Regions from separate parts of the Paenibacillus sp. J23TS9 genome, predicted to be linked through region 2. Evidence: predicted binding sites of a transcription regulator. Region 2 holds the regulator's gene; each other region holds the start of a gene.
What was found. The regulator Rex, encoded in region 2, represses fermentation and respiration genes when NADH is low (regulators of the CRP and FNR family bind a similar motif). The targets are predictions, from matches to a motif close to TTGTGAAATATTTCACAA.

Region 1 (10,642 bases), on a different contig from region 2:
TTTTTGTCGCCTCCGAAAAAAATTACCGACAGCATCCAACTGATTTCCGGCTCTGTCTATAGCAATCGCTAGCGGATTCTTGGGGAGGAAGCGGAAAGCCCTTACAGGAGATACCAGTATGAACGAGGCTCAAATCGCTGGGGCGGAGGAAGTCGCGGCCCATTCCCGATGTTTCGCGAGGCAGGCTTTTTTGTCGGAAACTTTTTTGAAGCCTGTCCGCTGTTATGACAAACTTTCATGTTTCAAGGACTCTATAATGGGTACCATCAAATCTACGAAATGGTGGTGCGGAATTCATGGAGAAGTTGAACGTAAACATACCCGGACTCAAAACGCTGCAAAGAGAAGCGATGATGGAGGAAAACGGCTGGATGGCGCGGTTGCGCAATATGCAGATGCTCCAGCGTCCCTTGCAGTTGCTTGCAGCCAAGAAGTGGATGCTTTTGCTGACACTGATGGCGTTTTTGCTGGGGAAAGCCATGATACTCAACGAGCTATCGCCGTTTGCGATCGCCTACTTTGCCGTCATCGCCTTTATGCGTCGCGATTATTTGCTTCCTGTCACCGTCGCACTTATAGCAGGCAGCCTGTTTGCTCCCTTTCCTGCTCCCTTGATTATTGCGGCTGAACTCCTTATTTTTTATTTTATTCATCGGGGATTGAATGCCTTCGATCATGCTGAACTTTCTTATGCGCCGCTCATGGTTTTTGTATCTTCTTTCGTCGTTAAGCTATTCACGATTATGACCGGCCCGCCATTTACCTGGTATTCGCTGCTGATGGGTTCGCTGGATGCCATCCTCAGCTTCGTGCTTACCCTGGTGTTTATCCAGGCTATTCCAGTATTCACCTACCGCAAAAAGAACTATCAGCTGCGGAGTGAGGAAATACTTTGCCTAATTATTCTTCTGGCTTCTGTCATGACCGGAGCAGTGGGCTGGACTGTATATTCAATGTCTGTGGAACATGTGCTCTCCCGGTATTTAATCCTGATCTTTGCTTTGGTAGGCGGTGCACCGCTAGGGGCTTCGGTTGGGGTTGTGACCGGACTGATTCTAAGCCTGGCGGACATATCTGCTATCTATCAAATGAGCCTGCTTGCATTCTCCGGCATGCTGGCCGGTATGCTGCGTGAAGGCAAAAAGGGTGCAGTTATGCTCGGGATGCTTCTTGGATCCTCGATCTTATCGATCTATTTTAGCGGTCCGGCAGATGTGATGACCTCGACCTGGGAGTCCTGCGCGGCGATTGTATTATTTTTAATAACACCAAAATCGATCATTAAGATGATCTCCAAATATGTTCCCGGCACGAATGACCACAGTAAATCCCAGCATGAATATGCCAAAAGGGTGCGTGATCTGACGGCGGATCGGGTTACGCAGTTCTCCCGGGTATTCCGGCAGTTATCCCAGAGCTTCGGACAGGTGGCCGGTACGGAGGAGGTCAGCAAACGAAATGGTGAGATGGATCATTTTATGAATGCTGTGGCAGAAGGCCCCTGCTCCAACTGCTTCAAACACAGTCATTGCTGGGATGCGAAATTTTATCAAACTTATAAATATATGACGGACGTCATGACCGCCGTGGAAGAAAATCCGGAGATCAACGTTCAACAAATTCCAAAGGAATGGGCGCGGATCTGCGGTAAAACCGATGAAGTGCTTCAGGAAATGAAGCAGCAGTACAACCTCTATCAGCATGATATGCAGTGGAAACGCCAAATATACGACAGCCGTCATCTGGTTGCGGAACAATTGTCCGGCGTATCACAGGTGATGGAGGACCTTGCACGAGAAATTCAGCGTGAGGGGCAGGCGATGTACCGGCAGGAGGAGCAGATCCGCGAAGCGCTGGAGCAGCTCGGCCTCTCCATTCAGGGCATCGAGATTATTAGCCTTGATTCCGGGCATGTGGAAATTGAAATCGTTCATGCGTTTACCCGCGGTTATGATGAGTGTCGCAAAATTATCGCACCGCTTCTTTCGGATATCCTGGATGAACATATCGCCGTCCATCATGAGTCTTCCATCTCCTCCAAGGATGGTCTTGCGACTGTTATGTTCGGATCAGCCAAAACTTTTGAAATAACAACCGGTATCGCTGGGGCAGCCAAAGGTGGAGATATGCTGTCCGGAGATAGCTTTAGTATGGTGGAGCTTGGTAATGGCACTTTTGCAGTCGCACTTAGTGATGGCATGGGCAACGGGGAGCGCGCGAAACAGGAAAGCAGCACCGCATTGTCTATTTTGGAACAGCTGCTCCAAAGTGGTATGGATGAGAAGCTGGCCATCAAATCCGTCAACTCGATCCTTATGCTCCGGTCTCCGGATGAAGTGTATGCCACCGTTGATATGGCACTGATCGATCAATATACAGCGGAGACCACATTTATGAAAATCGCCTCCACGCCAAGCTTTATAAAACGTGGACTTGAGGTCATTCCGGTATCCGCGAGCAATCTGCCAATCGGTATTATTCAGGATATCGAGGTGGACCTTGTTACCTTAAAGCTGCAGGCAGGTGATATTGTGATCATGATGACTGACGGTATTTACGATGCGCCTGGGCATGCCGTGAACAAAGAGCTGTGGATGAAACGGATGATCCAGGAGATCGACAACGAGGACCCGCAGCAAATCGCCGATATTCTTTTGGAGAAAGTGATTCGTTATCAGCAAAATATGATTCATGATGATATGACCGTTGTGGTAGGCAAAGTCGAACATTATCGTCCGGAATGGACGACGCTGCATGTACCTGGTCTTGAAAGAATGGAGCGCCCGCGTACCGTAAGCTAATCTATGATGATTACCCGGGAAATGCGGCGGAAGGAGGAAAATGGAGCGTTTGGAATCTCTCAAAAGTGGAAATGATAGAAGCAAGAGAAAACCACTTTTGGGAGGATGATAGATCGTGAAACAGATTCTTTTGATAACGGACGGATGTTCGAACGTGGGGACAAGCCCGGTGCTGGCGGCAGCCCACGCTTTTCAGGAGGGAATTACGGTCAATGTGGCGGGGGTGGTGGATTACGGAACAATCGGTGAGTTGGGCAGTCTTGAGATCGCTGAAATTGCCAAGGCGGGAGGAGGAGTCAGCCAGGTTGTGGGTACGAGGCAGCTTGCCCAAACCATGCAGATGATGACGCGAAAAACGGTGGTTCAGACCATTCATCAAGCGGTTAATAGGGAGTTAAAGCAAATATTGGGACATACCACATTAGAGGAGCTGCCTCCATCACAACGCTCGCAAGTGGTGCAGGTCGTCGACGAAATGACGGAAACAACATCGCTGCAGGTTGCGCTTTTAATTGATGCTAGTGCCAGTATGAAACCGAAGCTTAGTGCTGTAGAGGATGCCATCCGTGACTTGATGCTCAGCCTTCAGGCGCGCGAAGGCATCAGTGAGATTGCCGTATTCCATTTTCCGGGACGCCGGAGCGGGGAGGATGCGGTGCTCGACAGCGATTGGACGCGGGATGCGGGTACATTAAGAGCGCTGTTTCAACGACTTCAGATGAAAGGAGCCACACCGACCGGACCTGCCATCATGAGGGTGATTGATTTCTTCCGTTATGGTACACTAGATGAACATCAAACATGGCGGGGAAATACCGATGAAGGAGAAGGGATGCTCGGTGACTACGTCGTCTAAACCGGCGTATCCGGCCGGAACAGTCATTACAGGAAAATGGCGCAAAGGCCGCTTTGTCATCCGGCGCGTGCTGGGCCAGGGAGCCAACGGGATTGTATACCTTGTTCAAAAGGAGGGCTCCCGTAATCCGTATGCTCTGAAAATGGGATATGATACGCTGGATCTCCAGTCTGAGATCAATGTGCTGATGTCATTGCAGTCGAAACGCAAGTCTTCAGCATCGCCCAGAGGTGGCTCACGTATGTCCTATCTGCTCGATGTGGATGACTTTAAGGGACAGCAAGGGGATATACCGTTTTATGTTATGCGCTATTTTCCGGGCAGCTCATTACATCATTTTATACGCAAACGCGGCCGGGAATGGATTGGCCTTACAGGACTGCGTCTTCTGGAAAAGCTGAACGGACTGCACCGATCAGGTTTTATTTTCGGGGACTTAAAGCCGGAGAATGTAATGGTATCCGATGTCGGCCATGTGGAGCTGATTGATTACGGTGGGGTAAGCTCGATCGGACGGAGCGTCAAGCAGTTCACGGAGTGGTACGACAGAGGATATTGGAACGCCGGCTCACGCACTAGCGATGAGGGGTATGACTTGTTTGCCTTTGCGGTTCTAATCATACAGCTTCTAAATGAAGAGGATTTGAAAACGGCTGCTGTGCAGCATCTGCCTCAGACCCGGAGTCCGGGACAGCTGTTATCCCTGGTGCAGCGGAGTCCAAAGCTTAAGCCGTATTCAGAGTGGCTGCGGCGGGCAATCCGCGGGGAATTTTCTAATTCACATGAAGCGCTCAAGCTGTGGAAGGAAACGATTTATACACCGGCTTTAGTTGGCAAGCTGCCGGGTAAAACACCGCGTTGGCTGATTAATGCATTCGCCCTTTCCATCATGATTGTGTGTCTGGCTTGCCTATGGGCATTTTTCTTGTGAATATGCGAGCAGGCTGATTGGAATGGATGAAAGTAATGAGAGCAACAAATCGTTAATACATAGGGTATGCTGTAGAAGAGGGGATTTTGGATGGAAAGCAGGGCTGACTTGAATACGCTGATGGAACATGTTCTCCATACGGCCGGGGAGCATGACTTATGGTTGCCCCATGACACCATTGTAGTCGCAGTGTCCGGCGGACCGGATTCTGTGGCTCTTTTGCATGTCCTGCACCAGATTTCAAAGCGGTATATCCCTCTGCAGCTTATTTGCGCGCATGTTCATCATGGTCTTCGTGCAGAATCAGACAGCGAGGAGGAGCTTGTCCGTCATCTGGCGCAAGAGCTAAACCTCCCGTACGAGACGGTGAGAATTGATGTTCTTTCTTATATGAAGGAAAGCGGAAAGGGTTTTGAGGAGGCGGCGCGGGATAAACGATATGCATTTTTGCATGAAATCGCAAAGCGGCACGGTGCCTCCTCGATTGCACTTGCCCACCATGCCGATGATCAGGCTGAAACCGTCCTGCTGCATTTGCTCCGGGGCAGCGGCCTTGGAGGCCTCAAAGGCATGAAGATTAAAAGATGCGAAAAAAATGTGGAACTCATTCGTCCCTTTTTACGTATATACAAAACGGACCTTATGAGCATTTGTAAGCAGAATGGTTATGCGTACGCCATTGACAGCTCTAATCTCTCCAATCAATACAGACGAAATGCGATTCGGCTGGATGTGCTGCCCTTTTTGGGGCAATATAATGGTCAGATCAGGCAATCGCTGGTTCAACTTGCCGATATAGCGGGTATGGAAGATGATTACATGGAGCAGGCTGCGAATCATGCATATCATGATTTAGTACAGCATAAGGATGGAAGGCTCTACTTTCAGGCGCCTTCCTTTTTGGCCTTACATGTCGCTTTACAACGAAGGTTGATTAAACTAATATTAAATTATCTGTCGGCAGGCATTGAAATCACCGATTTTCACAAGATTGAGCTTATCCGCCAAAGTATTGATCAGAACAAAAGCACGACCTGGAGCCTTGATATTGGAGGAGGCTTGGCCTGCATACGCGAATACGATATGATATTGTTTATGCAAAGGCCGCCAGAGCAGTCCAAGAGCTATACATATGAGCTTCAAACTGCTGTTCCGGAATTGTGTATTCCTGAGATTGGCAAAAAGTTGAAAATGAAGGTGCAGTCGCCGCATGACCGTTATTTTTCGAACATGGCCGGAGCCTGCGCTGAAGCAGTGTTTGATGCCGGCCAACTGAAATATCCATTAACACTCCGTTCAAGGCTGCCTGGAGATACCATGAAAGTCATGGGATTAAACGGAAGCAAAAAGGTAAAAGATATTTTCATTGACGCGAAGATACCTCCATCCGTGCGCTCCCGCATTCCTGTGTTAGTTGATGGTTCAGGCAACATGATCTGGATTCCGGGGGTCCGGCGCTCCATGCATGCTGCAGTCGGGACACAAACGACATCCGTTCTCCACATGTGTCTGGAGGATACAGAGGCAGTGGAGCAACTGTAATGGTCATTGTAAGACTTTCATAGTATAAACGTAGGAGGTTCGCTCAGTTGCAAAACGATATTCAAGAAGTTCTCATCAGCGAAGAAGAAATCCAGAAGAAAATCAAGGAACTTGGAGCTCAGCTCAGCAAGGTTTATGAAGGACGCAATCCTTTGGTCATTTGTGTTTTGAAAGGTGCGTTTATTTTCATGGCCGATTTGGTTAAAAATATGACAGTACCCATGGAACTCGATTTCATGGCGGTGTCGAGCTACGGCGCATCCACCAAATCATCGGGTGTCGTCAAAATCATCAAGGATTTGGATGTACCTGTTGACGGTCGCGATGTCCTGATTGTTGAAGACATTATCGACAGCGGTCTCACACTCAGTCATTTGATTGAGCTCCTGAAGAGCCGCAACGCCAAATCCACGTGCGTAGTCACCTTGTTTGATAAACCCGTACGTCGTACCGTAGATCTGGAAGCGGATTACACAGGCTTTACCCTGCCTGATGCTTTTGTCGTCGGATACGGTTTGGATTACGCCGAACACTACCGGAACCTGCCCTACATTGGGATCTTGAAACCGGAAATCTATTCCCACTAATGGTGATACTCCAGCCCATGGACTTATACTTGGTTCATGCTAATACCACCTCTGTTGAGATGGTCAGACAGGCTATGGTAAAATAATTAAAGTGTTTCGAGAGGAGGTAGGGGATGAATCGGTTCATCCGGAATTCTGGTTTTTATTTGATTCTTTTTTTAGTTGTGGTGGGCATTGTCCAGTTTGTAAGTAATAGCGGTGAATCTGCTCACAATCCTAGATACGATGAATTTCGGCAAGAGATCAAGGCTGGCAATGTGAAGGATATCACGGTTCAATTTGACGGTTACGCCTATCTCGTAACCGGTAAATATAATCAAAAACCGGACGGGGTCAAATCAGACAGCTTCTCGACCTACATTCCGGCTACAGATGCCGCGATTCAGGAACTGGTAGATGCCAGTGATAAAAACGGCATGACATATACCCAGAAGAAAATGGAAGGCGAAAGTATTTGGCTGACGCTGCTTTCTTCCATGATTCCTTTGGTCATTATGTTCATTCTCTTCTTCTTCCTGTTCAATCAGGCGCAGGGCGGCGGCGGCAAAGTCATGAACTTCGGCAAGAGCCGTGCCCGTCTATATAATGAAGAGAAGAAGAGAGTCACATTTGAGGATGTGGCTGGAGCCGATGAAGAGAAACAGGAGCTCGTCGAGGTCGTGGAATTCCTGAAGGATCCGCGGAAGTTTGCCGCAGTAGGAGCGCGTATCCCTAAAGGGGTTCTGCTCGTAGGTCCTCCGGGAACAGGTAAAACACTCCTCGCCCGTGCAGTGGCTGGTGAAGCCGGCGTTCCTTTCTTTACCATTTCCGGTTCTGACTTCGTGGAAATGTTCGTAGGTGTGGGTGCATCCCGTGTACGTGACTTGTTTGAAAACGCGAAAAAGAATGCACCATGTATTATCTTTATCGATGAAATCGATGCAGTTGGCCGTCAGCGTGGTGCCGGTCTTGGCGGAGGCCATGACGAGCGCGAACAAACGCTGAACCAATTGCTCGTAGAGATGGATGGTTTCGGCGGTAATGAAGGTATTATCATCGTTGCGGCAACCAACCGTGCTGATATTCTCGACCCTGCACTCCTGCGTCCGGGACGTTTTGACCGTCAAATTACGGTGGATCGTCCGGATGTAAGAGGCCGCGAAGCTGTGTTGAAAGTCCATGCCCGCAATAAACCGCTGACAAAAGACGTTAAGCTGGATATTGTGGCTAAACGCACCACAGGCTTTACGGGTGCAGAACTGGAGAACCTGATGAATGAGGCTGCCCTGCTTGCGGCACGCCGTAACCGGAAGGATATATCCATGCGTGAGGTTGACGAAGCGATTGACCGTGTTATTGTCGGTACTGAGAAGCGCAGCCGCGTGATCAGTGACCGTGAGAAACGGATCGTTGCTTATCACGAAGCTGGTCATACCATTGTCGGCTACTTCCTGGAAAATGCCGATATGGTGCATAAGGTAACGATTATTCCTCGCGGCCGTGCCGGCGGATATGTTATCATGATGCCGAAGGAAGACCGCATGCTCGTAACGAAACAGGAGTTGCTGGATAAAGTAACAGGTCTCTTGGGGGGCCGGGTGTCCGAGGAAGTCTTTATTGGTGAAATCGGAACTGGCGCCTACAGTGACTTCCAGCAGGCAACCGGTATTGTTCGCAGCATGATTATGGAATACGGTATGAGTGAGAAGCTTGGACCGCTGCAGTTCGGTTCGACCCAAGGCCAGGTATTCCTGGGCCGGGATCTCGGACATGAACAGAACTACAGTGATTCCATCGCATATGAGATTGATCAGGAAATGCAGCGCATGACAAACGAATGTTATCAGCGTTGTAAAGAATTACTCATCAAGCACTCCAAAGAAGTTCATCTCATCGCGAATACACTGCTTGAGAAGGAAACGTTGGAACTTGATCAAATCAGAGAACTGATCGAGCAAGGATACCTGTCGGAAGATGGACCGCATGATGGTGGAGACGACGAAGGTTCTTCCGAAAATGGCGCAGCAATCATCGACAATATTGGCGATGTACGCGTCCGCATTCAAGGCAAGGATGATGCATCCGATCTGCCAACGAATGAAATTCCGAATGACGTTCCTGAGAACATCACGAATGATACGCCTGAAAGTCCGGCCGACATTCCTGGAGATATTCCAAACGATGTTCCGAATTCGGGTCCAGCAGATGATCGCAATCCAGGTAACGGAGGCACACCTCCCGAATCCAGATCCTAATGGTTCCTGACCCTATAGTATGATGAATCAGCCCGGAAGACGACGGCAATCGTCTTCCGGGCTTTTTATTGTTTATATAAAATATTTTAAATTTTATTTTTAAAGTGACATACGCTTTACACGAGAATGGAATGCATGAAAGGGGCAATGCAAAGGGATTTTTTACATATCAGCCCCGTTTTCCGGCAAGGGAACAGCCAATTGACAGCCCGGGAAACCTTGTGTACATTAGTTGGTAACTGAAAAGACCTCGAGGCTTGGACACCCAACTTTGAGAGAAATTTCACAAATGTTGATCTTGAATGACATCATAAAAGGAGTGGGTCACTGGTGGAAGCTCTTGCGCTGCAGCATAAAGAGGAACAAAAACGGGAATTAACGGAGAAGCTGATTCAGCTTAAAAAGGAAAGAAACGCTATTATTCTTGCTCATTATTATCAAAGAGACGAAATTCAGGAGGTTGCTGATTTCCGCGGCGATTCCTTTTTGCTAGCACAAAAGGCAGCACAAACGGATGCGGAGACTATTGTATTCTGCGGCGTGCATTTCATGGGGGAAAGCGCGAAAATACTGGCTCCGAACAAGACGGTTCTGATTCCGGATGAACGCGCAGGATGCCCGATGGCGGATATGGTCAATGTGGATGGCCTCCGCAAGCTGAAAGCACAGCATCCGAATGCCAAAGTTGTTACATATATCAATTCCTCTGCCGATGTCAAAGCAGAAACGGATATTTGCTGTACTTCTGCCAACGCCGTTAGAGTGATACAATCCCTGGACTGTGATGAAATTATCTGGGTGCCGGATAAGAATCTCGGCCATTATGTGCAGCAGCATACCGACAAGAAGATGATCATTTGGGAAGGCTATTGCAACACGCATGATATGTTGACAGTCAAAGACGTTGTTGAGATGAGAGCCAAGCATCCGAACGCCCAGTTTGTCGTACATCCGGAATGCCGGCCGGAGGTGGTGGAGATGGGTGATTTCGTAGGAAGCACCACTGCCATCATCGATTACTGCAAAAAATCAGATTGCCAGGAGTTTATTGTGGGTACGGAAGATGGAACCGGATACCAGCTCCGCCTGGACAGCCCGAATAAAGCCTTCCATTTTGCCACCAAATATCTGGTATGCCCGAACATGAAGGTCAACAATCTCAAAAAATTGGTGAAGTGTCTGGAAACCATGAAGCCGCAGATTTATGTGCCGCCGGTTGTTGCAGATCAAGCCCGAATTTCCTTAGAGCGCATGTTACAGGTAAAGTAGCATGCGCTACTCTTTCTCTTAAGACAGGTGAATGGATCCATGATTCCTCAGTATTTGGTTGACTTTGACTTGCAATCCCTGCCCTGTATTGAAACCGATGTTCTTGTGATTGGCTCAGGAATCGCGGGATTATATACGGCAATTGAGGCTGGCAAAGACCATAACGTTATCATGATTACCAAAAATGCACTTTTGGAAAGTAATACCCGGTATGCTCAGGGCGGTATTGCTGCTGTTACCTCGGAGGATGACTCTCCAGCCTACCACCGCGAGGATACGCTGATGGCCGGGGCTGGGCTATGCTCCTCTGCTGCTGTTGATGTACTCGTGAACGAAGGCCCGGAGGGTGTAAGGGAGTTAATCCGGTTAGGCACGTCCTTTGACCTCGAGAATGGCGAGCTTGCTCTAACCCAGGAAGGGGC
Region 2 (10,642 bases):
CTCTATTCTATCAACATCAATACAGCCGATACATCGAGCTGCATATCTTATATCTCATGAATACAAATAAAAGTATATCACATCGTATATATGATTTCGAAGGTAAAGTGTGAAATTATTTAAAATTTTATCCTGTACACACCAAAGAACCCCATTTTTCAATGAGGTTCTTCCATTTTCAGGATGATTTTTCACCTATTCGGCAGAGTAAATGGTCCACCAATACTTTGTCCATCGCTGAAACGATAGAATTGATAGTAATAGTGGTCCTTAGAGCGGTAAAACAGCTGCCAAGCATATTCTCCGTTATACGTTCCAGGCAGCAGTCTCATTTTGTCCAAATCCGGTATTTCCTTTTGAATCTTTTCTTTGATCTGGGCTTCGGACAAACCGTTTGAAAGCAGCTCCTCATGAACCGCTCCCTCTCCCGACTTGACCTTTCCGTTCTCATCCATTGTCACCCACACCATAATTGGCCGGTTCTCTTTATCCAACCCTTCAATAGCCCAGCAGATCGTGTCCCAAACTGATTTCTCTGCCTCGGTCACCTTTACCAGACTGGTATCCTGTTTGGCTTTGAGAATGGCTGCCGTTTCTTCTGCGCGGATATCCTGCGTTACATATATGTAATAACGATAAGAACCGAACCCAAGCAGCAGGAGTAACAGTATTCCGAGAAATATCCACGTTTTTTTATTCTTTAACATAAGCTCCCTTTCTGAGGCCCTCCGTCCTTATCGGGACAGAAGACCATCAAAAGCGGCTTGGGCTTCCCGGCGGATCCGCTCTTCGTCCAGCGTCAGACAGGCGCCATGTTTCACAATTTGCTTGCCGTCTACCCAAACATGCTCAACATCCTTGCTGCAAGCGGAGTAAATAGCATGTGAGATAAGATCGGTATGTGGCAGGAAATGCGCCTGATCCGTATTCAGGGCGATGAAATCTGCCTTCATCCCCGGAGCCAGCGTACCCACATTTTTCAAAAAGAGCGATTGAGCCCCATACACCGTACCCATTTTGAGTGCTTCGGCTGCAGGAATAGCAGTAGGATCGCCGGAAACACCTTTATGAATCAATGCCGCAAGACGCATTTCTTCAAACATATCCAAATTATTATTGCTTGCCGCTCCATCGGTACCCAGCGATACGGTTACTCCTGCTTTGAGCAGGTCTGTTACGCGGGCCACCCCACTGGCCAGCTTCAGATTGCTTCCCGGGTTATGGGAGACAGCAACATGATTAGCAGCCAGAATTTCAATTTCCTCATCCGTCAGATGCACAGCATGTGCCACCAGAGAAGGACGCGAGAACATGCCAAGCTTCTCTAAGTGGGCGACCGGACGAACTCCATAATCGCGGACATTTTGTTCCACTTCAGCCTTCGTCTCGGACATATGGGTATGCATCGGCAGATCCATGTCATGGGCTGCCTGCACAAACTTTTCGATAAAGTCCGGAGGGCAGGTATATGGTGCATGTGGTGAGATCATAGTCGTGATACGACCGTCTGCTTGTCCGTTCCAGTCACGTGCAAACGCGATAGCTTCATTCAGCTTATGGCGCTGAACCTCTTCTGGACACAGACCAATAACCCCGCGCATAAGTGATGCACGCATGCCCGATTCCTTAACCACCTTAGCGACTTGGTCCATATGGTCATACATATCCAGGAACGTAGTGGTACCGCCTTTCAGCATTTCCAGTACGGACAGTGAAGTGCCCCAGTACACATCTGAAGAAGTAAATTTAGCCTCCATAGGCCACATTTTTTCTTCCAGCCAAATTTGCAGCGCAAGGTCATCACCATACCCGCGCAGCAGTGACATGGCAGCATGACCATGGGTGTTAACCAGTCCTGGCATGAAGAAAAGGTGAGTTCCATCCACGACAGAAACATCGCTTTCGATCTCAGGCATTTCCTCTCCTATATAAGTAATCATGTCATCCTCGATCACCATACAGCCGTGAATCACCGGCTTGTCTGCATCAGAAACCGCAAAGCTTCCGTTCTTAATTACCCATTTATTTGTCTTTATGTTCTCCGTCATCCGCAGAATCGTCCTTTCCATTGTCCAAATAATAAGCCAGACTCAGCAGATCTGTTGTGAAATCAGCCGCATGGATCCGGATGTTCGCAGGCGCCTTCAAAATGGTTGGTGCGAAGTTGAGAATAGCCTCAATACCGGCGGTAATCAACTTATCTGCCACATTCTGCGCTTCAACATCAGGAACCGTAATAATCCCAATACGGATGTTCTGGCCTTTGATCGTTTCACTAATTTCATCCATCGACTGAACCGTTAAGGTACTGATGCGCGTTCCTACCTTTTTGGGATTCTCATCGAATACAGCGACAATCTTGATATTTTCCCGAAGGTATAAGTTATAATTCGATAGCGCGTGACCCAGATTACCGGCTCCAACGAGCACGGCATTGATCTGCTGGTCCAGATTCAGGATATGGCGAATTTTCTCGATCAGGTACGATACATCGTAACCAATCCCCTTGCGGCCAAAATCCCCGAAATAAGCCAGATCCTTACGAATCTGTGCAGGATTCAAATCCAGCTTCAGTCCGAGCTCCTGTGATGATACTGTGGATACCTCGCGTTTATTCAGATCATTCAAGTATCTTAAATACACAGGCAATCTGCGGACAACCGCTTCGGATATTTTCTCCGATTTCATGCTTGCTCCCCCTATTTAACAGCTTAATTTATATACATGTTTTTCAGTCAATTGATTCGGATGCATGCTTAGCCCTCATGAAGCCATTCGGATATGCGAGGAACCATTTTTTCAGTAATCATATGTTCCATTTTGGGTCCTGGCAATGAGTATAGGAAGTACTTGCCGTAATAGGATTCAATCACACGCGTATCGTATACAATAACAATCCCACGATCATTTGCCGTACGTACCAGCCGACCAAAGCCCTGTTTGAAGCGAATAACCGCCTGCGGCACAGAAAGCTTCATAAACGGGTTTTTCTTCTGCCGCTGCAGCAGTTCGCTTTTTGCCTCAACGAGCGGATGGTTCGGCGGTTGGAATGGCAGCCTTACAATAGCCAGACAAGTCAGCGCTTCTCCGGGAATATCCACACCTTCCCAGAAGCTGCTTGTACCGAGCAGTACAGAAGCGCTGCTGTCTTGGAATCTGCGGATGAGTTTGGTGCGGCTGCCGCTGTCAACACCTTGGCCTAATACAGTTATATCGCTGCTGGCAAGTGCATTTTTGAGTGGCTCATGGACCTGCCTTAGCATGCGGTAAGAAGTAAACAATACGAGCATTCTTCCGTGGGTAGCAACCGCGGTATCCGCCAAAGATTGAACCAGTGTATTCACAAACACTGCATCTCCGACACTTCCTTTTACACTTGGAAAATCACGCGGAATCACCAGTAAAGCCTGATCCCGATAATTGAATGGAGAAGGAAGCTGCACAGAGACCAATCGCCCGTTTTCCTGATCCTCTTGCAATCCCAGATTATCAATCATGTATTGGAATGATTTATCCACAGACAACGTGGCAGACGTCAATATGACGCTTTTTTTCTTATCAAAGAACAAATCCTTGAGCTGCTTGCTTACATCGACGGGAACAGCGTACAGCTGGAGTGACTTGCTCCGGTAATGGCTGCTGGCTTCCATCCAGTATACAACGGTCTCATCATTAAGATTCATGAAGAAACGAAGATCATCCCGCTCGACTGCCAAATCCTTAAATAGACCGCTTAGATCCGTGATCAGGCTGTCCGCGCTGTAATCGTCTTCATCCTCCTTGTACTCTGCAAGCATTTTCTCCCCGCGGCGCACAATTTCGCTGATTTTAACATGATTTTGGTTTTCCAGCGCCTTGAGCGTCTCCCATTCCTGAGGCCATTTGCCAGGCTGCAAACGAAGTACAAACTGACCGGCATCACCAGGTGCAGCATCATTACGCTCCGGAATGAGACTAAAGAGGGATTCGCTGAGCTTATCCCAGTTCTCTTTGACATCGACCAGATCCTCACTGATGCGGTCGATTGCCGCAATCCAGTCTCCGGCGCGTTCCTGTCCCGAGGACTGGAGCTGCTGGCGTAGTGCAGGAAGCTGACCGCTGCGGCCATCCTTGTACAGGCGGGTAAGCGTGTGGACCACACTGAAATATTTCATATTAAGTCCGAGATGCTTGCCTGCCACATCCTCCAAATGATGCGCTTCATCGATCACCAGACGCTCATATGCAGGCAGAAGCTGATGGCCTGCTTTCACATCGGTGAAGAGCTTGGAGTGGTTCGTAACGACCACATCCGCGATGCCTGCTTCATGCTTCGCCCGGTGGTAATAACATTTGCGGAACCATGGGCAGCCTCGTCCGAGGCATGAATCGGAATCACTGCTTACGGTTTCCCAGAAGTCGCCGCCACGCCCGCCGAGATTCAGCTCTTCATCATCCCCATTTTCGGTTTGGGCCAGCCAGACGATCATCTGTGCCGCCGTTATCGTGTCTTCCTTGGGATTAAAGAAGTCTCTTCTGTTTATTTTATGTTCAAATTTTCTCAAACACAAATAGTGTTGTCTGCCCTTAAAGACAGCGGCCTTGAAGGGGAACGGCACAACCTGTGTTAATAGAGGCACATCCCGTTCACGGAGCTGTTCCTGAAGGTTAATGGTATGCGTGCTAACCATCACTTTTTGCTGCTGCTTCACGCTTTGATATATGGAAGGGATCAGGTAACCCAAAGATTTACCAGTGCCCGTACCTGCCTCAATTAGTAGATGCTTGTCCTGATCCAGGGCATTCATCACTTCTTCGAACATAATCGACTGCGGTTCACGCTCTTCATATTGGGGCATAATACCTTTTAACCGTTTCTGAATCTCATCAAGATACTCTTTGAAATCGACTCCCGAAAGTGGATTATCATCCGATTCCTCTCTCGGCGGCTTCATTTCAGTCCAATCATCCACAGCAAGCGCCAGTTGGCGGTAAAAGGTATGGCTGTTCAGGTCCTGTATCGGCTCTTGTTCCTTTTGTTGACACAGACCGTCGAAAAACCAGCCGAGGTCACTGTCTTCCTCTGCAAAAAGCTCACTTAAGCGCTGCAAAGTAATCAGAGGAAGATCATCCAGCTCATCCAGACATTTTAACAATACATAGGCTGTAGCTAATGCATCGCTATCGGCTTGATGCGGATGATCATGCTTTATTTGAAAATGCGCTGTCACCTGCCCCAATTGATATGAAGTCAGGGACGGAAAACATATTTTAAGAAAGTCCAGTGTATCCAGGATCCGGCCGGAAAACGGCAAATATCCGCTGCGGTCCAGCGCATTCTGCAGAAAATTAAAGTCAAACGCAACATTATGTCCTACAAGAATGACATCATCCAGCATAGGGACAAGCTCCATGAGCATCTCTTCCAGCGATGGTGCATCTGCAACATCCGCTTCCGTTATGCCTGTCAGACCGGTAATAAAAGGCGGAATTTCCACACCAGGTTTCACATAGGAACCATAAACACGGGAAATCGTCAAATCTTCTTCTATGATGGCAAGTCCAACTTGAATAATTTCATCGGCGGACTGGTTGCCTGTCGTTTCAAAATCCAGTACGGCAAATTTCATGATTTATGTTTAATCCTTTCATTCCAGTCTCATTACCAGCATAACAGAAGATTTCACATTTGAAAATTAAGTGACAACAAAAAGGCGATGCTCAAGGCGCTTTTTTGCGCAAGATGCATCGTCCCTTTCGCGTTGCCTTACATTAAGGAAATCAACTGGCTGCCATATTGAAGCTGACCGCGGTTTTGCTGGCAAACCTTCAAATTAACCAAGGGATCGGGAAGTGTGGGATCACTCTGCAATGCCAATGTAAAAAATTCCTGGGCCTTGCCGGCATTCCCATGCTTCACGGCGATACATCCTAACGCATTGTAGATCATGGCCTTCAGCTTCTGGCTTTTGGCCAGCGGGAGTATCCAGTGAAAATGAAGATGCGCTTCCTTGGTTTCCTCGAGATACAAATGTGCCATGGCCAAGTACATCCGGGCCAGAAGACTGTCCGGATATTGACGGATAACCTGGGAAAATTGCTGGGCGGCCTGACGGTACATTAGTAACCGGAAATATCCCTGTCCGCGCACAAATGCGTTTAACTCCATTTCAGGTGTCTGCTCCGAAAATAAGGTGGAAGGCACCTCGGCATGCTGGCGGAACTCACCCATCTTCTCCTCAAAAGATAACCACTCATCAATAATTCCATCACTCATGGTTTTAAGCATATTCCACTTTTGTATCAGCTGATGCTTTTGGGCCTCCTGCGCCGTCGGGTAATGTTTCATGATCTCATCTAACATGTGGTTCATTTCCGCGAATACATGTTGGAACATGGCTGCATCCCACCCTTAACCAAAAATGAAATCAGTGCGGTCACCTGCATTCATTTTTTGTAGATACAGCCAATTTCATTCCTCGATGGACCTGCCATTCCTTGTCTTTACCCGAGTCGAGCCAAACCTTAAATAATGGTAGCGTGCACTTCCTTATTCATGGTCGTCTTAGGCTGATTCGATTCATTAACGAACACGACCGTAGGCTTGTGATTCTTGATTTCATCACTCGACATCATGGCATAAGAAATAATAATGACGGTATCTCCAGGCTGAACCATACGCGCTGCTGCGCCATTGAGACAGATCACGCCGCTGCCCCGGGGTCCTGGAATAACATAGGTTTCAAGGCGTGCACCATTGTTATTATCCACGATTTGCACTTTTTCGTTCTCCAGAAGATCGGCAGCTTCCATCAAATCTTCATCAATGGTAATGCTGCCAACATAATTCAGATTCGCCTCCGTTACGGTAGCACGGTGTATTTTTGACTTCATCATCGTTCTAAACATGCTCTTATTCTCCCTTCGGGTATAACAGACAGTTATCGATCAAACGGGTTTTGCCAAACTTTACCGCAAGAGCCATCAGAACAGGTTCATTATTTTCTAATACGCCTGCTTCATCCTCCAGAAGTGAAAGCTCTGGAAAAGCTACAATTTCTACGTAATCAATTACAGCCAGTGAGGTTTTACTGATGCTGCTCACCAAAAGATCTCTTGCCTCTCCTGCTGTCCGGATCTCCCTCTTCTCCAGAGCCTCTTGCGTCTTGCGCAGTGACTGGGAAAGCACAAGGGCCTGGGAGCGTTCATCAGGGCTCAGGTACACATTGCGGGAGCTAAGTGCAAGACCGTCTTCCTCACGGATGATCGGACAAGGAACGATTTCGACATTAAAGTTCAGATCAAAGACCATTTGCTCAATGACCGCTACCTGCTGCGCATCCTTCATGCCGAAAAAAGCATAATTCGGCTGGACGATATGAAACAGCTTGCTAACAACCGTCGTTACGCCGTCAAAATGCCCCGGACGTGATGCTCCACACAAACCGGAGGTTACGTCTGAGACAGCAATTCTCGTCTTCGCAGCTTTTGGATACATGGTCTCTACGGAGGGCAGGAAGACCAGATCAGCTCCTGCTCCTTCCGCAGCTGCCAAATCCCTTTCTTCATCACGCGGATAGGTTTCAAAGTCCTCTCCGGGTCCAAATTGGATAGGGTTGACGAAAATGCTGACTACCACGATATCCGATTTTTCTTTTGCGGCTCGGATCAAGCTGGCATGGCCCTGATGCAGATACCCCATCGTAGGTACCAGGCCGACGGTAGTTTTATTTAAAGAGGATTTCAATTCCTCAATTTGTGCTCTGAGTTCTGTAATGGTTCTTACAGCTTTCATGCGTTGTTCACCTTTTCCCGGCCTTTACCGTATAAATTCTCCACAACTTGATCCTCTGCAGTAAATACATGGCTCTCATCCGGAAAAGAACGTTCCTTCACTTCTTTGACGTATTGAGCGAGTCCTTCGCGGATCAAGGTGCCGGCATCGCCGAATGTTTTCACAAATTTTTTGCTGCGGTATGGGGAAGCATATTGAAAAATATCATGGAATACAAGCACTTGGCCATCAACTCCGCGGCCGGCACCGATTCCAATCGTTGGAATGGACAGCTGGGACGTGATGTATTCAGCTACCTGCTCCGTTACCAGTTCCAAAACAACGCCAAATGCTCCTGCCTGTTCCAATGCCTTGGCATCATCCAGCAAACGCTGCGCGTCCTTCTCATCCTTGCCTTGAATTCGGTAGCCGCCAATTTGATTCACCGACTGCGGTGTAAGACCGATATGTCCGAGTACAGGAACACCGGCTCCGACAATCGCTTCAACTGCAGCGCAGATCTCTCTTCCGCCTTCCATCTTGACGGCTTGAGCATGACCTTCCTGCATCAGCTTGCGTACATTGCGCAGCGTTTCATCAATACTTCCGTGATATGTCATAAACGGCATGTCCGCGACAATAAAGGTATTTCCTGCCCCACGTACTACAGAGCGCGTATGATATACCATATCCTCAATCGTTACCGGAAGTGTCGAGTCGTATCCAAGCACAACATTTCCAAGTGAATCGCCGACCAGGATCATATCCACGCCTGCTTCCTCAGCCAGACGTGCAGTAGGGTAATCATAAGCGGTGACCATACTGAGCGCGCTGCCCTCCTGTTTCATTTTTTTCATTTTCACAATGTTTAGCGGATGTTTAACTGCCATTTTTTTTGCAGCTCCTTCCATTTCGGAATATTTTGAAAAACAAAAAAACCTTTTAGCATTTCACTAAAAAGTTCCGAAAGGGCAAAAAAGAGTCACTTGCGATCGTCCCTTCTGTCTCGGTCCCTTCGGCTCAGAGCAGAATCCAACGTAGCGGCGTCTTGCTATTATGAATGCTACATGTCTTTCACTTGCACAGGCAGAGTGCAGTTCGGTCACGCCGATACCGCCTCTACATGTCAGTATAACAAAAACATCTATCGAAGTACATTCAAATCAGCATGGGCCACGTTTTATGAAGAAGTTTTTTTCCTTAAGATCTATTTATTCTTAGCAAACCCTGTGGATGATTTCATCGTTTAAGTTCGACATCTCCGGAAAAAATAGACACATGCTGTCCCTCGCCGGTTGCGATCAGCAGCGCTCCGCTGTGATCCAGCTTCTCCGCAGTGCCTATGACAGCTCCACGGGCTGTATTAACGGTCACTGACTTCCCCAGAGTAACGGATAATGCTTCCCATAGCGATGCGATCGGTCCGAAGCCTTCCTGCTGATACAAGGCATACAGCACTTCAAACTCTTCCAGAACAGCAGCGATAAGAGCTACTCGATCAACCTCTTCACCCGCTTCGATCTTAAGTGAGGTGGCAACATCGGTTAGCGCTTCGGGATAATCCTGCGGATCCAGATTAACACTAATACCAATTCCGGCAATGCAGTAGCGTACATACTCATCCTCGGCTGCGGATTCCAGCAAAATGCCGCTGATTTTGCGCCCATTCACCAACAGGTCATTAGGCCATTTCAGCCCGGCCATAACTCCTGTAGTTCTGCGCACTGCCCGGCAGACGGCGACTCCGGTCATCAGTGTCAGCTGCGGCATGTAATGCATCGGCTGTTTGGGTCTGAGCACAAGGCTCATCCATATTCCTTTGCCTTTAGGTGAATACCATTTACGACCCATTCTTCCTTTACCGCCGGTCTGTTCCTCCGCGATCACAAGAGTCCCCTCAGGCGCATCCTCTTCGGCCAATAACTTGGCCTCCTCCTGCGTGGATACGGTAGATTCTATAATCTTTACCTTTTGGCCCATGGTTTTTGTCTTCATAGCTTTGATCAGCGATAACGTATCAAGCCGCTCGGGCTTGCGCAGGATCCGGTAACCTTTATGGGGAACAGCCTCAAATTCATAACCCGCTTCCCGCAGTTTATTGATCTGTTTCCAAACGGCCGTTCTGCTGACAGACAGCCTGCGGCTGATCTCTTCGCCGGATATAAACTCCTGCGGGTTCGCAAGCAGCAAATCCAGAAGCGTTTCCTTCTCACTCATGTAATCATCACCCGTTTCACTTCATCAATTAATATCTCTCTGTCATTGGGCAGAATTCGAGAAGCTACTTTAACAAGCAGGATGCCAAGTATCTCTCCGATCCATGGACCGCCTCTCCGTCCGGATAGATCCATCAGGTCCTTCCCTGTAACGGATAACTCGGACAAATGATAAATTTCCATCTCTCGGGTCCAAGCATCGCCGTTCTTCAATATTTCAGATGGGTAAACTCCGGGGTGCCGCCGGGTAATGTAACCCGCCATGAACAGCCATCGTTCAGCCGTCTCCCGTCCGTGTTGAAGCACCACCGAAACCCATTGTTCTTGATATGGGATATCCGTATTCATCGCTCCTACGGCTTCACCGACACTCAGAATCCCCGCTATTTGTTCCCGCATTGTATTCGCAAACGTCCATGAACGCAAGCTGTTATGTGCCCCTTGTGCGCTTAATCCGCAGGCATAAAGGAGCATTGCCCAACGGATGATTGTATTTTCAGGGGATATCTCATCAATCACCGAAACCAGATCTCTATCCGGTTCATATGTAAAAGGGATTTTTGCATCCGACAGGAGCCCGCTCCGGTGAAGAAGGTGAAGCCCTCTGCAAGGCCTGCTGCCCTCCATCAGCTTTTCAAGTTCTACCCGAAACCGTTCCATGGCAATATAACGG
Region 3 (10,642 bases), on a different contig from region 2:
CAGGGGTGAATATCCATTGGATTTATTGGAAAAGAGAATTGCACAGCTTGAGGCTAACATGAAGGAAATGCAGCAGGAGTTAGCCGAGCTGCGCCAAGAAAGGCGAGGGACGGACCGGAACCCTGAGGCTCAGACAACGCCGAGTAATACCAGTCCTCCACCGTACGCCGGAGGACAGCAAGGTTATGCTGCATACGGGCAGGCCGGCATGCAGCATAACCCGCAGCAGGGAATATCAGGTTACCCTAGCCAGAGTCCGTCTTATCAGGGATCGCCGCCCCAAGGGTACTACCCAAATCAAGGGACGGGACAGCCCAATCCGCAGGGAATGAATCCGTATGCTTACAATCAGCAGCGGCCGAATATTCCGCAAGAGCCTAAACCACCAAAGGACTGGGAGCATCTTATCGCCCGAGTGTGGCTTCCGCGCGTCTTTATTGTTGTTCTGCTGCTCGGTGTGCTGTGGGGTTTTACAGCCGCTGTCAGCGCGGGTTATTTGACCGAACCTGTACGCTGCCTTCTCGGCGTTGTTGTCGCAGCTAGCATGTACTGGCTCGGTGAGAGACAGATCCGGAACCAACGTGAGGCGCTGGGACAAGTGCTGCTGGGCGGCGCCATCGGTGTGCTGATTTTATCCGTGTTCGCTGCACATGAGCTGTACAGCCTGATTCCTTCAGCTCTGGCGTTTGTGTTATATATCCTTTCCATCGCACTTTGTGTGTTTACAGCGCAGCGGCGCCGTTCCCAGACACTGATGATCATTGCAACCGTAGCCGGGTATCTGATTCCCTTCCTCGTCCATTCGACCCATCCGAATGCCTGGGTGTTCACGGGCTATGAAGCCATCTTCTCACTTGCGATGATCGCCGTTGCCCTGAAATTTGATTATCGTGCAGCCTATTACGTCGCTGTCGGGGTGCTTCATCTTCCGCTTCTGATCGGTTATGCTGCAGGTGACTTCGGTGAAAGCCGCCATATTTTTATTGCAGCTGTATTTATTCAGCATGCGGTTCTGCTGGCTTATGCCTACTTCGGCCCAGTCCGCCGTAAGCTCGATGAAACCCTGTCGTTGTTTCCAGTATACGGGCTCATGGCACTGTGGATCTATGCACTGTATCCATTTACAGGGGATTCCATCCACTGGCGGCCGCTGATGCTGATTGGCTGGGCTCTGATCTACAGCCTTGCTGCTTTAGGGAAGTACGTGAAGGGAGAACGCCCTCCCGTGTATATATCCATTGCGACGGCTGCCTGGTTCCTCTGGGCACTCGATATACTGAACCAAAGCTACTCTCCTGCAGCCGCCATCGTAATAGGCACTGCTGGATTAATTCTTGGCTTTAAGCTGAAAAACTACATGCAGCAAATTACAGCCGCCGCGGTCTTTCTGTACGGTGTATCCGGGACGCTTTTCCTGATCATACATGATCTTTTCTCAGCCCCAAGCCTTTCCTGGCTCATTTTGCTGATCAGCATCGCGGTTCTTTCTTACGTTATCCGCCACATGTCCGAACCTATAATCTTCGGCCGATTGCCGGATATTCTGATGTGGGCGGATGCCTTATTAGCCATCATCTTTATCACACAGATCACCAATGTGTTGACGGCTGATCTCACATATGATTTCCGTCATCTCGTTCTTTCGGCGGTATGGGCACTATACGCGATTGCAGTTATCGTCTGCGGCATGATTTTCCAAAGACAGATGGTCCGGATCGCAGGGATTGGACTGCTCTTCCTTACACTGGTAAAGGTCATTATCGTGGATCTGCCGGATGTATCGGTAGCCGTCCGGGCGATCCTGTTTATCGGCCTGGGCGCTTTGGGCATGTTCGTTTCCCGGCTGCTGTACAAACGTAAGGACAGTACACCACCTGCTCCTGTGCCTGACGAAACGGCCATAGATCCTTAAAATGTTTCACTTCTTGAACCAAGTAAAAAGCAGATGCCTCTCCCCTAGGGAAAGCATCTGCTTTTTATTTTCCTCCCTCTTCCTTTATGGAAGAAGTACATTGGCAAGCTCCCGGTAACTGACCGCAAGATAATGGGGCTGATGATCCGATTCAGGCTTCACTTGGCGATGGTTGAACCATATGGCTGTCCAGCCGGCTTCAAGCGCACCCACGACATCATTTCGCCAGGAATCTCCGATATAAAAGCTGCGTGAGGCTTCTGTTCCCGTTATTTCATTCACATGCATGAATAGGCGCGGATCCGGTTTGTCATAACCAACGGCTCCAGAGATGAAGATACTCCCCGGGTTTATAATTCTATCCATTGCCAGCGCTTTGATTTTAGCCATCTGATGCTTTGCGGGTCCGTTCGTAATCAATCCGACCACATGACCGGCTGTCTGTAGTGTACGGATGAGTTCAACTGCGCCAGGGAATGGATTGATTCGAAACTGCCCCTCCAAGTATATCTCCTGAATCCGTGCGGCTTCCTTTTCTGTCACTTGTACTCCAAATTCCGCAAGGGCGAGCATGACGCGCTTTACTCTCATTTCCTGCAGATCCTGGTCTGCCCCCGCAGCATTTACACCGCCATGGCGGGCTGATAATGCATCGCTGTAAAATCTGAATCTATGGTAAACCGCCTCATACGGAAAGTCCTCTCCGGTGGACAATACTTTTCTCAGCGCCTGTCTCAGCGGCTCCAAATGATCGTATAACGTATCATCCACATCAAAAAAAATCCCTTTGGGCTTATCTTGAATTTCTCTCATTCCGTTCCCTCTTCGTGATTGTGATTTTTGTTACAGTATTTGATCTTTGTCTATTTTAGCACATTTTTTCTTTGTCCTAGCGGCTTTCAGTGAAATTGCATTTTTGACACAGGCTTGTTTCATCGATTTAAAAGCCCTTCCAATTGTGACAGAACTGGCACAACCGTTCCGGTCATGTCCAATTATGAACAAAAATGAAAATCGCTGAATTTGCCGCTTTTCCGCTGTTAATCATGATATTTGAAGCTTTTTTCAGAAGAATGTGAAGTTTGTCACAGAATATATGTATATTTATGGTAATTATGTATGTTCTTGTATTTGTTTTCGATTTCGCAGGTTACTATGCTAGGGCTATGAGGATTCGCGAATAATCCAACTCAGCAATAACGACATGCTAGAAAGGAGTTTCCCGTGAAAAACAAAAAAAGATGGCTATTAACTACCATACTTATTTCCATCATCATGCTGCTCAGTGGATGTAACTCCATGGTAGTACTGAATCCAAAAGGTCCGGTTGCCAAAACGCAGTCCGATACCATTATTTTCTCGATCCTGATGATGGCTTTTGTTTTACTTGTTGTCTACATCTTATTCGTTTTTATGCTGACCAAATATCGTTCCAGCAAAACAAGCGATGATTATGAACCACCCCACATGGAGGGAAACAAATGGCTGGAATTGATTTGGACGGTGATCCCGATCATTATCGTAGCTATTCTCTCCGTTGTAACAGTGCGCACGACCAATGCTGTTGAAAAGGTGCCAGCCGGCTACGAAACTCAAAAGCCGCTTGTCATTTATGCTGCTTCTTCGAACTGGAAATGGCACTTCAGCTATCCCGAAGAGAATATTGAAACGGTGAACTACGTTAATATTCCAACGAACCGTCCGGTTGAGTTCCGTCTTTACTCTTACGGTCCGATTACAAGCTTCTGGGTTCCGCAGCTCGGTGGTCAGAAATACGCCATGAGCGATATGGTGACCAAGCTGAATCTCGTTGCCGAACATGAAGGTTCATTCATGGGTAAAAACTCGAACTTCTCCGGTAAAGGCTTTGCTCAAATGGAATTCGAGGTGCTTGCTCAAACACCTGCCGAATACAGCAAATGGGTTAAAGACGTTAAGGATACTGCACCAAAGCTCACCGAGCAGGAATTTAACAAGCTGCTTAAGACCGAGATTGTCGGCCGCAAATCGTTTACTTCCACGCACCTTGGCTTCGCGCCTGCTCCGATGGATATGTCCGAACACGGGCATAGCGGAGACAGCAAGTCTGAAAGCACAGACTCCAGCAAGCCTATGGATCATAGCGATATGAGCAATATGGATCATAGTAATATGAGCGATATGGATATGAAAGACATGAATGACAGTTCGTCCATGGAAAGTGGACATTAAGATCATGGAGAAAGGAGACTCAATTGCATGAAATGGGACGAATTTTTTGTAACCGGTGAGCCGATGATTTACGGAGCCATGGTTAGTATTGTGCTCGTATCCATCGCCATCCTCGTCGGATTGACCTATTTTAAGAAATGGGGATATTTATGGCGTGAATGGCTGACCACCGTTGACCATAAACGTATTGGCGTCATGTATATTTTATCAGCTCTCATCATGCTGTTCCGCGGCGGCGTTGACGCACTGTTGATGCGTACGCAGCTTGCGGTACCGGAATCCGGATTTTTGGACTCCCAGCATTATAACGAAATTTTCACAACGCACGGGGTTATTATGATCCTGTTCATGGCGATGCCGTTCGTTATTGGACTTATGAACGTTGTCGTGCCGCTGCAAATCGGCGCGCGTGACGTTGCTTTTCCAAGACTGAATGCTGTCAGCTTCTGGCTCTTCTTCGCAGGAGCTATGCTGTTCAACATTTCGTTTGTCATCGGGGGATCACCGGATGCCGGTTGGTCAGCGTACTTCCCGCTTGCAAGTCTTGAATTCAGCCCGACGGTAGGTAACAACTTCTACTCGCTCGCGCTGCAGATTTCCGGTATCGGTACATTGATGACAGGCGTTAACTTCATCGTGACGATCCTGAAAATGCGTGCACCTGGCATGAAGCTGATGCGTATGCCAATGTTCACATGGTCGGTTCTGATTACGAACGTTATCATTTTGTTCGCATTCCCGGTTCTGACCGTAGCCCTCGCTTTGATGATGTTCGACCGCGTCTTCGGCAGCCAGTTCTTCACCATGGCTAACGGCGGTATGGATATGCTATGGGCCAACCTATTCTGGGTTTGGGGCCATCCTGAGGTATACATTGTTATTTTGCCGGCCTTCGGTATATTCAGTGATATTATCTCTACCTTCTCGAAAAAGAATTTGTACGGGTATAAATCGATGGTGTTCAGTATGGTCATCATTTCGCTCCTGTCCTTCCTCGTATGGGCTCACCATTTCTATACGATGGGCGCCGGAGCCATGGTCAACGGGTTCTTCTCCATCACGACGATGCTGATTGCCGTTCCGACCGGGGTTAAAATATTCAACTGGCTGTTTACGCTAAGGAAAGGTAAAATTACATTCACCTCTCCAATGCTGTACGCGATGGCCTTTATTCCGATCTTTACCTTCGGCGGCGTTACGGGCGTTATGCTCGCAATGGCAAGTGCCGATTACCAGTACCATAATACGATGTTCCTGGTTGCCCACTTCCACTACGTACTTATTCCAGGTACCGTGTTCGGGGTACTCGCCGGTCTTCATTACTGGTTCCCTAAGATTTTTGGTTTCCGTCTGAACGAACGCCGTGCCAAAACAGCCTTCTGGCTGATTGTCGTAGGCTTTAACGTTGCCTTTATGCCGCTGTTCTTCCTTGGACTACAAGGAATGACGCGCCGGATGTATACCTATTCGGCAGACACAGGCTTTGGTCCGCTTAACATGATTGCAACCATTGGTGCATTTGTTCTGGCTATTGGCTTTGTCGTTCTGTGCTACAACTTCTACTACAGCTTCCGTCACAGCCCACGCGATGAGCACGGAGATCCATGGGATGCACGTACGCTGGAGTGGAGCATACCGAGTCCGGTTCCTGTTTACAACTTTGCTAAAGTACCACATGTTGAATCCCAGGATGCCTTCTGGCATGCTAAAAAACATAATGTTCCTCTGTTTAAAGAGGGCCCTTATGAAGAGATTCATATGCCTAGCAACAGCGGGCAGCCATTCATTCTTGGTGTAATTATGTTCTTCGCCGGCTTCTTCCTGGTCTTCAGCTGGTTCATTCCTGCCCTCATTGCAGGCATAGGCGTGGTAATCATGCTGGCGGTACGTTCCTTCGAACGCGATCACGGCTATCACATCTCGGCGAAGGAAATTGCCGCTACCGAACAGAAATTGCGGGGTGATTCCGTATGAAAATAAATGATGCACTGCCGCTGGAGTACAGAACGGAAGAGAATAGCAATAAGATCTTCGGTTTCTGGCTTTTCCTCGGCGCTGAAATTGTCCTTTTCTCGACGCTGTTCGCCGTATATTTGGTTCTCTGGAACCGTACGGGCAGCGGCCCGACCGGCAAAGATCTTTTCGAGATCAACGGTGTCATCTGGGAAACAGTTCTTCTCTTGACCAGCAGCTTCACCTGCGGCCTTGGCATTCATGCCATGCGCCTCGGGCTCAAGAAGCCGATGATGATCTTCTTCGGTATCACTCTGCTGATGGGCCTTGGCTTCCTCGGCATTGAGATTACCGAGTTCGTAAATTATGTGCATGAAGGTGCGACGCTGCAAACCAGTGCCTTCTTGTCCAGCTTGTTCGTCCTCCTGGGTACTCACGGTCTTCACGTGACCATGGGCTTCCTGTGGGGTGCAGGCATCCTGATTCAGATCAAACGCCAGGGCTTTACGGATGAGACGACCAACAAGTCGTTTATCTTCTCCCTGTACTGGCACTTTCTCGACGTGGTCTGGATCTTCATCTTCAGCTTTGTCTACCTGAAAGGATTGATGTAATATGGCACGATTATTCCCGATACGTCACGTGATGGGATATATCTTCTCGCTAGTCCTTTCACTTGTGGCACTGGGCGTTATCTACTGGGATCTGACGTTCACCGCAGGCATCGTTATTCTGGTGATTTGTGCATTGATTCAGGCATCTCTGCAGCTGGTGCTGTTCATGCACATCGGTGAGACTTCTTCCAAGAAGCAGTTGTACCTCAATATCGGTTATGCGGTATTCGTTGGCGTCGTTACGGTTTTCGGTACGTTGTTTACGATGATTTGGGGATTTAGATAAGTTTGATGGTAAGAGAAAAAAAGCTGTCCCTCACGGGACAGCTTTTTTGTGTTGTGCGGCGCCCTGTTGACGGGCGTAGTTACCTATACAGCTGGCAGCGCTTTGCGGCTGAACGTTGCTGCAATCGTTAGCCCTCTCCGCTGGAGTCATGTTTATGATCCAACATTCGCTCCTTCAAAAAGAGGCTGGGCGCTATGTCCGGCCTCCCTGACTTCTTGTCACCCGATTTGTTCCCATCTTCAGCTACTCTTCATTCTGCGCTATATACCCCGCAAGCTGACGGTAGATGCCCACGATCTCTTCCATTGGCATCCGCACCAAGCCGCTGGAGGAAGGGGCAACGAACTCGTGTATCTCAGGGATGACCGGGCTTGGTTGAAAGCCCCAGTTCACCTTAGTCTTTTTGCTGTATTCGGTATATACGCCTTTTCCGACAAAGCAAGCGATCTTGGGTCGATATTCTTTCAGTTTTGCATGCAGAATATCTCTCCCTTCCGCATACTCGCTGCGGTCGATATCGTCAATTCCCCGCGTTGGGCGGGCGACGATGTTGGTAAAACCGTAGCCAAGTCTCAGCAGGTCCTGATCCTCGGATGCCTCATAAAGCCGCGGTGTCAGGCCCGCACGATGCAGAATCCGGTAAAAATTGTTGCGCGGATTGGCGTAATGATGACCGGTCTCCCCAGACAGCAGGCTTGGATTAAAGCCAATAAACAAGACCGACAATCCATAATCCAGATGATCCGGTATTTCCGGCATTAAGACCACCCCCTATATATATTGTTGGTGACATTAAGCTTGCGATCATCGTACACCCCATAGTAGTTACCCGTGAGCTGTTCATCCGAACCTCCGGGAATAGGAATGTAATCAGTATCCATTTTTCATTATCTTTCCGGCCATTGTTTCACCTTGGAACCATGAAAAAAGACTCCCGGATGAGAGTCGAATGGCATCACTTGGTTTTGTAGAATCCGTACTTTTTTAATACAGCTTGTCCGAGGTCGCTTTGGCGGTAATCTCTCTGTATTTAATGGCCTCACTCTTCATTTTCAGCGACACGGCCACATTCAGAATATCAATAATTGCGAGCTGTGAGATTTTAGCCGCAAGTGAGCTGCCCTGCAGCGGATTTTCCCTACCCACCATAATAAGGACGATATCCGCAACTTTCGTAATTGGCGAGCGGGCATTACTCGTAATGGCAATAATGCGGGCACCCGCTTTTTTGGCAATGTTAAGGTTATCGATGGTATCTTTCGTGCTCCCCGAGATTGACAGTCCGACGGCCACATCCCCCTTATTCATCAGCGAAGCCTGCATCGCCTGAAAATGGGTATCTGTATTCGCCATACTATTCTTGCCGATTCTGGCAAAGCTGTGCGCTCCCTGTGTTGCCGTTAAGCCTGAGGAGCCTACACCAAAAAAGTGGATGTTTAAAGCTTCAGTCAGCGCATGAATCGCCTGGGTTAACTGATCCTCATTGACCAGTTCACGCGTTTGCTCCAGCGTACGGAGATGCGTCCCGATAATTTTATGACTGAGGGTGAGCGGATCATCGTCTTCCGCAATTTCCTCATGAATATGATCGGTTGGTTTCACCAAATCCTGTGCGAGTGAGAGCTTAAAGTCCTGAAACCCCTGAAATTTCATTTTCCGGCAAAAACGCAGCACGGTCGTCTCTCCAACATCTGCCTTCTCCGCAAGCTCCGTAACCGAATCATAGATCAAATCCTGAGCATTCTCCAAAATATACTGTGCGACCTTTTGCTCGGTCTTGGTCAACCCATTAAAATGGCTCCGGATACTGAGCAGTGTTTTTCCCATTTCCTGCATGCTTTGCAAAGCTTTCCGTCCCCTTCCTGTTTCACATCAACGTTCCAAAAACCGTTGCTTATCTGGGAGATTATTTCCATTAAATATTAATGTGAAGGTTAATTCCGCCTGTAAGTTAATCCTATTGTACCCGGTTGGAAGTACGGTTTGCAAGCGTCTGCAAAAGGCTCCGGATGCCATTCCCTGGGCATATTTATGCCTCTTCTGGTTGCTGCATCACACTCAGATCCATGTACAATACATTCCACCGATGACCATCCAAATCCGCGAAGCCCGCTCCATACATTCCCCCTCGATCCTCAGGCTGTCCGAATATGGTCCCACCTGCCTTCACGACCTTCTCAACCAGTTCATCCACTTCTTCCTTACTCTCTGCATCAATGGAGAATAAAGCTTGGGTTGCATGTACCGGATTTGGGATTTCATTGCCTGTAAAACCTTTAAAAGTAGGTTCGGGAAAAAGCATCACTACAACCTGTTTATCTCCAATGATCAGGCCGGCCTTATCTTCGCTATCTGCTAGGTGCGGATTCAGTGAAAATCCAATCTCGGTAAAAAACTGTTTCGATCTTTGGATATCCTTTACGGGCAAATTGATCCAAATTTCTTTGGTCATGATCTCATCTCCTAAAGAGTTTTACTTTCAGATTCATCGTATGAGCTTCAATTTTCAAGAAGTTGTCTTCATATGTAAGAGTCTTGTCTTGGTCACCATACCGGCGCTTTCCAAGGTTCTCTTGGAAGCTTCATTGTAGTACCAGCATCCGCTAATGGGCTTAATCCCTTGCTGGCTACACCATTCTCTTAATTGCGTAATAATGGTCCTTCCAACGCCTTGCTGTCTGAACGCTCCATTGGTGAACATGCCTATGCTCCCCATGTTCTCGAACATTTTAGATTTCTCGACGATTCCAATCCCTAATAGCTGAGGTCCTCTGTAATAAGCAAAAAGCTGTCCGCTTGTAATACTCTCTTCGTAGTTGTTCAGAAAATCACCGCAAATATGCTGGATTGTTTGAAGATCCTCCAAATTCGCAGGGCGAAATACCTCATCTTTCCGCACATCGCTTCCATTCAGGTCTTTTTGACTGTCTTGAAAAAAGTAAGCCTGTCTCTCGATAATAAACTCATGGTCTAGCGATAAGCTGGTGAAAAGTTCATCACAAGTAGGTACAAAAAGAGATTTTATGGCATGCTGCTCAAGCACTTGATTAAACAGCATCTGCGAGTGCATTTGGAAGGATCGATGGATATAAAACTGTGTAAGTAGCTCGTGATGATATATTGCGTAGTAACCGATCTCTTTCGTCTCCTCACAGATCATGTAATACGTAGACGAAAGAATGTGATTTTCCAAAAAAGAATCGAAAGGCGAGGATAATGTATGAAGGTATTCTTTCATTGCTGCTGAACATCAACGAAAGAGCATTGCTTAATGATTATATTGAATCACCCTCTCTTTAAACTGCAGGTATATGTTCAAGCTATCATGTTTAAAATGATTGTCAATGATAACCTAAGTTTCTTAAATGACGACCATTTGCTGATCATTATGTGTTGTGATTCGAGTCCTCATTGTTTAGGGCTACCCTGACAGAGGTCATTCTATGCTCTACCAACTGAGATACCGCGCCTTAGAATTAAAACTTGATAATAATATACAAATAGCTCCTCATCCGAAGGGACGAGAAGCAAGTGGTGCCATCCAAATTTAAATAGTTATGCTTTACTTGGCTTCAATTCTTTTCTCCACACACCACTTAATGACAAGAAGGTACACTGCGCAGAGCAGGACTTCGAATATCAGCGTTCCTATAGAGTTTAAGTTCA

Region 1: nadA (quinolinate synthase NadA) is a predicted target of Rex. The motif match lies at 9,223-9,240, and genes of this name have one in related genera.
Region 3: qoxA (cytochrome aa3 quinol oxidase subunit II) is a predicted target of Rex. The motif match lies at 2,986-3,003, and genes of this name have one in related genera.

The regions. Positions count from the first base shown of each region.
Region 1 covers NZ_BOSG01000009.1:35,751-46,392, forward strand. Annotated here, with positions in the region: gene spoIIE (stage II sporulation protein E) at 372-2,801, shown strand; gene KJS65_RS28695 (vWA domain-containing protein) at 2,917-3,657, shown strand; gene KJS65_RS28700 (serine/threonine protein kinase) at 3,641-4,588, shown strand; gene tilS (tRNA lysidine(34) synthetase TilS) at 4,679-6,130, shown strand; gene hpt (hypoxanthine phosphoribosyltransferase) at 6,178-6,717, shown strand; gene ftsH (ATP-dependent zinc metalloprotease FtsH) at 6,831-8,951, shown strand; gene nadA (quinolinate synthase NadA) at 9,282-10,220, shown strand; gene nadB (L-aspartate oxidase) at 10,260-10,642, shown strand, end outside.
Region 2 covers NZ_BOSG01000001.1:744,089-754,730, reverse strand. Annotated here, with positions in the region: gene KJS65_RS03865 (cell wall elongation regulator TseB-like domain-containing protein) at 192-707, opposite strand; gene KJS65_RS03860 (amidohydrolase) at 735-2,036, opposite strand; gene KJS65_RS03855 (redox-sensing transcriptional repressor Rex) at 2,023-2,688, opposite strand; gene dinG (ATP-dependent DNA helicase DinG) at 2,757-5,609, opposite strand; gene KJS65_RS03845 (tetratricopeptide repeat protein) at 5,747-6,376, opposite strand; gene panD (aspartate 1-decarboxylase) at 6,505-6,888, opposite strand; gene panC (pantoate--beta-alanine ligase) at 6,893-7,774, opposite strand; gene panB (3-methyl-2-oxobutanoate hydroxymethyltransferase) at 7,771-8,643, opposite strand; gene KJS65_RS03825 (biotin--[acetyl-CoA-carboxylase] ligase) at 8,993-9,970, opposite strand; gene KJS65_RS03820 (CCA tRNA nucleotidyltransferase) at 9,967-10,642, opposite strand, start outside.
Region 3 covers NZ_BOSG01000005.1:101,432-112,073, reverse strand. Annotated here, with positions in the region: gene KJS65_RS24490 (DUF2339 domain-containing protein) at 17-1,912, shown strand; gene KJS65_RS24485 (HAD family hydrolase) at 1,997-2,725, opposite strand; gene qoxA (cytochrome aa3 quinol oxidase subunit II) at 3,188-4,123, shown strand; gene qoxB (cytochrome aa3 quinol oxidase subunit I) at 4,151-6,097, shown strand; gene qoxC (cytochrome aa3 quinol oxidase subunit III) at 6,094-6,690, shown strand; gene qoxD (cytochrome aa3 quinol oxidase subunit IV) at 6,692-6,976, shown strand; gene KJS65_RS24460 (mismatch-specific DNA-glycosylase) at 7,220-7,735, opposite strand; gene KJS65_RS24455 (MurR/RpiR family transcriptional regulator) at 7,961-8,812, opposite strand; gene KJS65_RS24450 (VOC family protein) at 9,006-9,428, opposite strand; gene KJS65_RS24445 (GNAT family N-acetyltransferase) at 9,483-10,214, opposite strand; gene KJS65_RS24440 (hypothetical protein) at 10,539-10,642, opposite strand, start outside.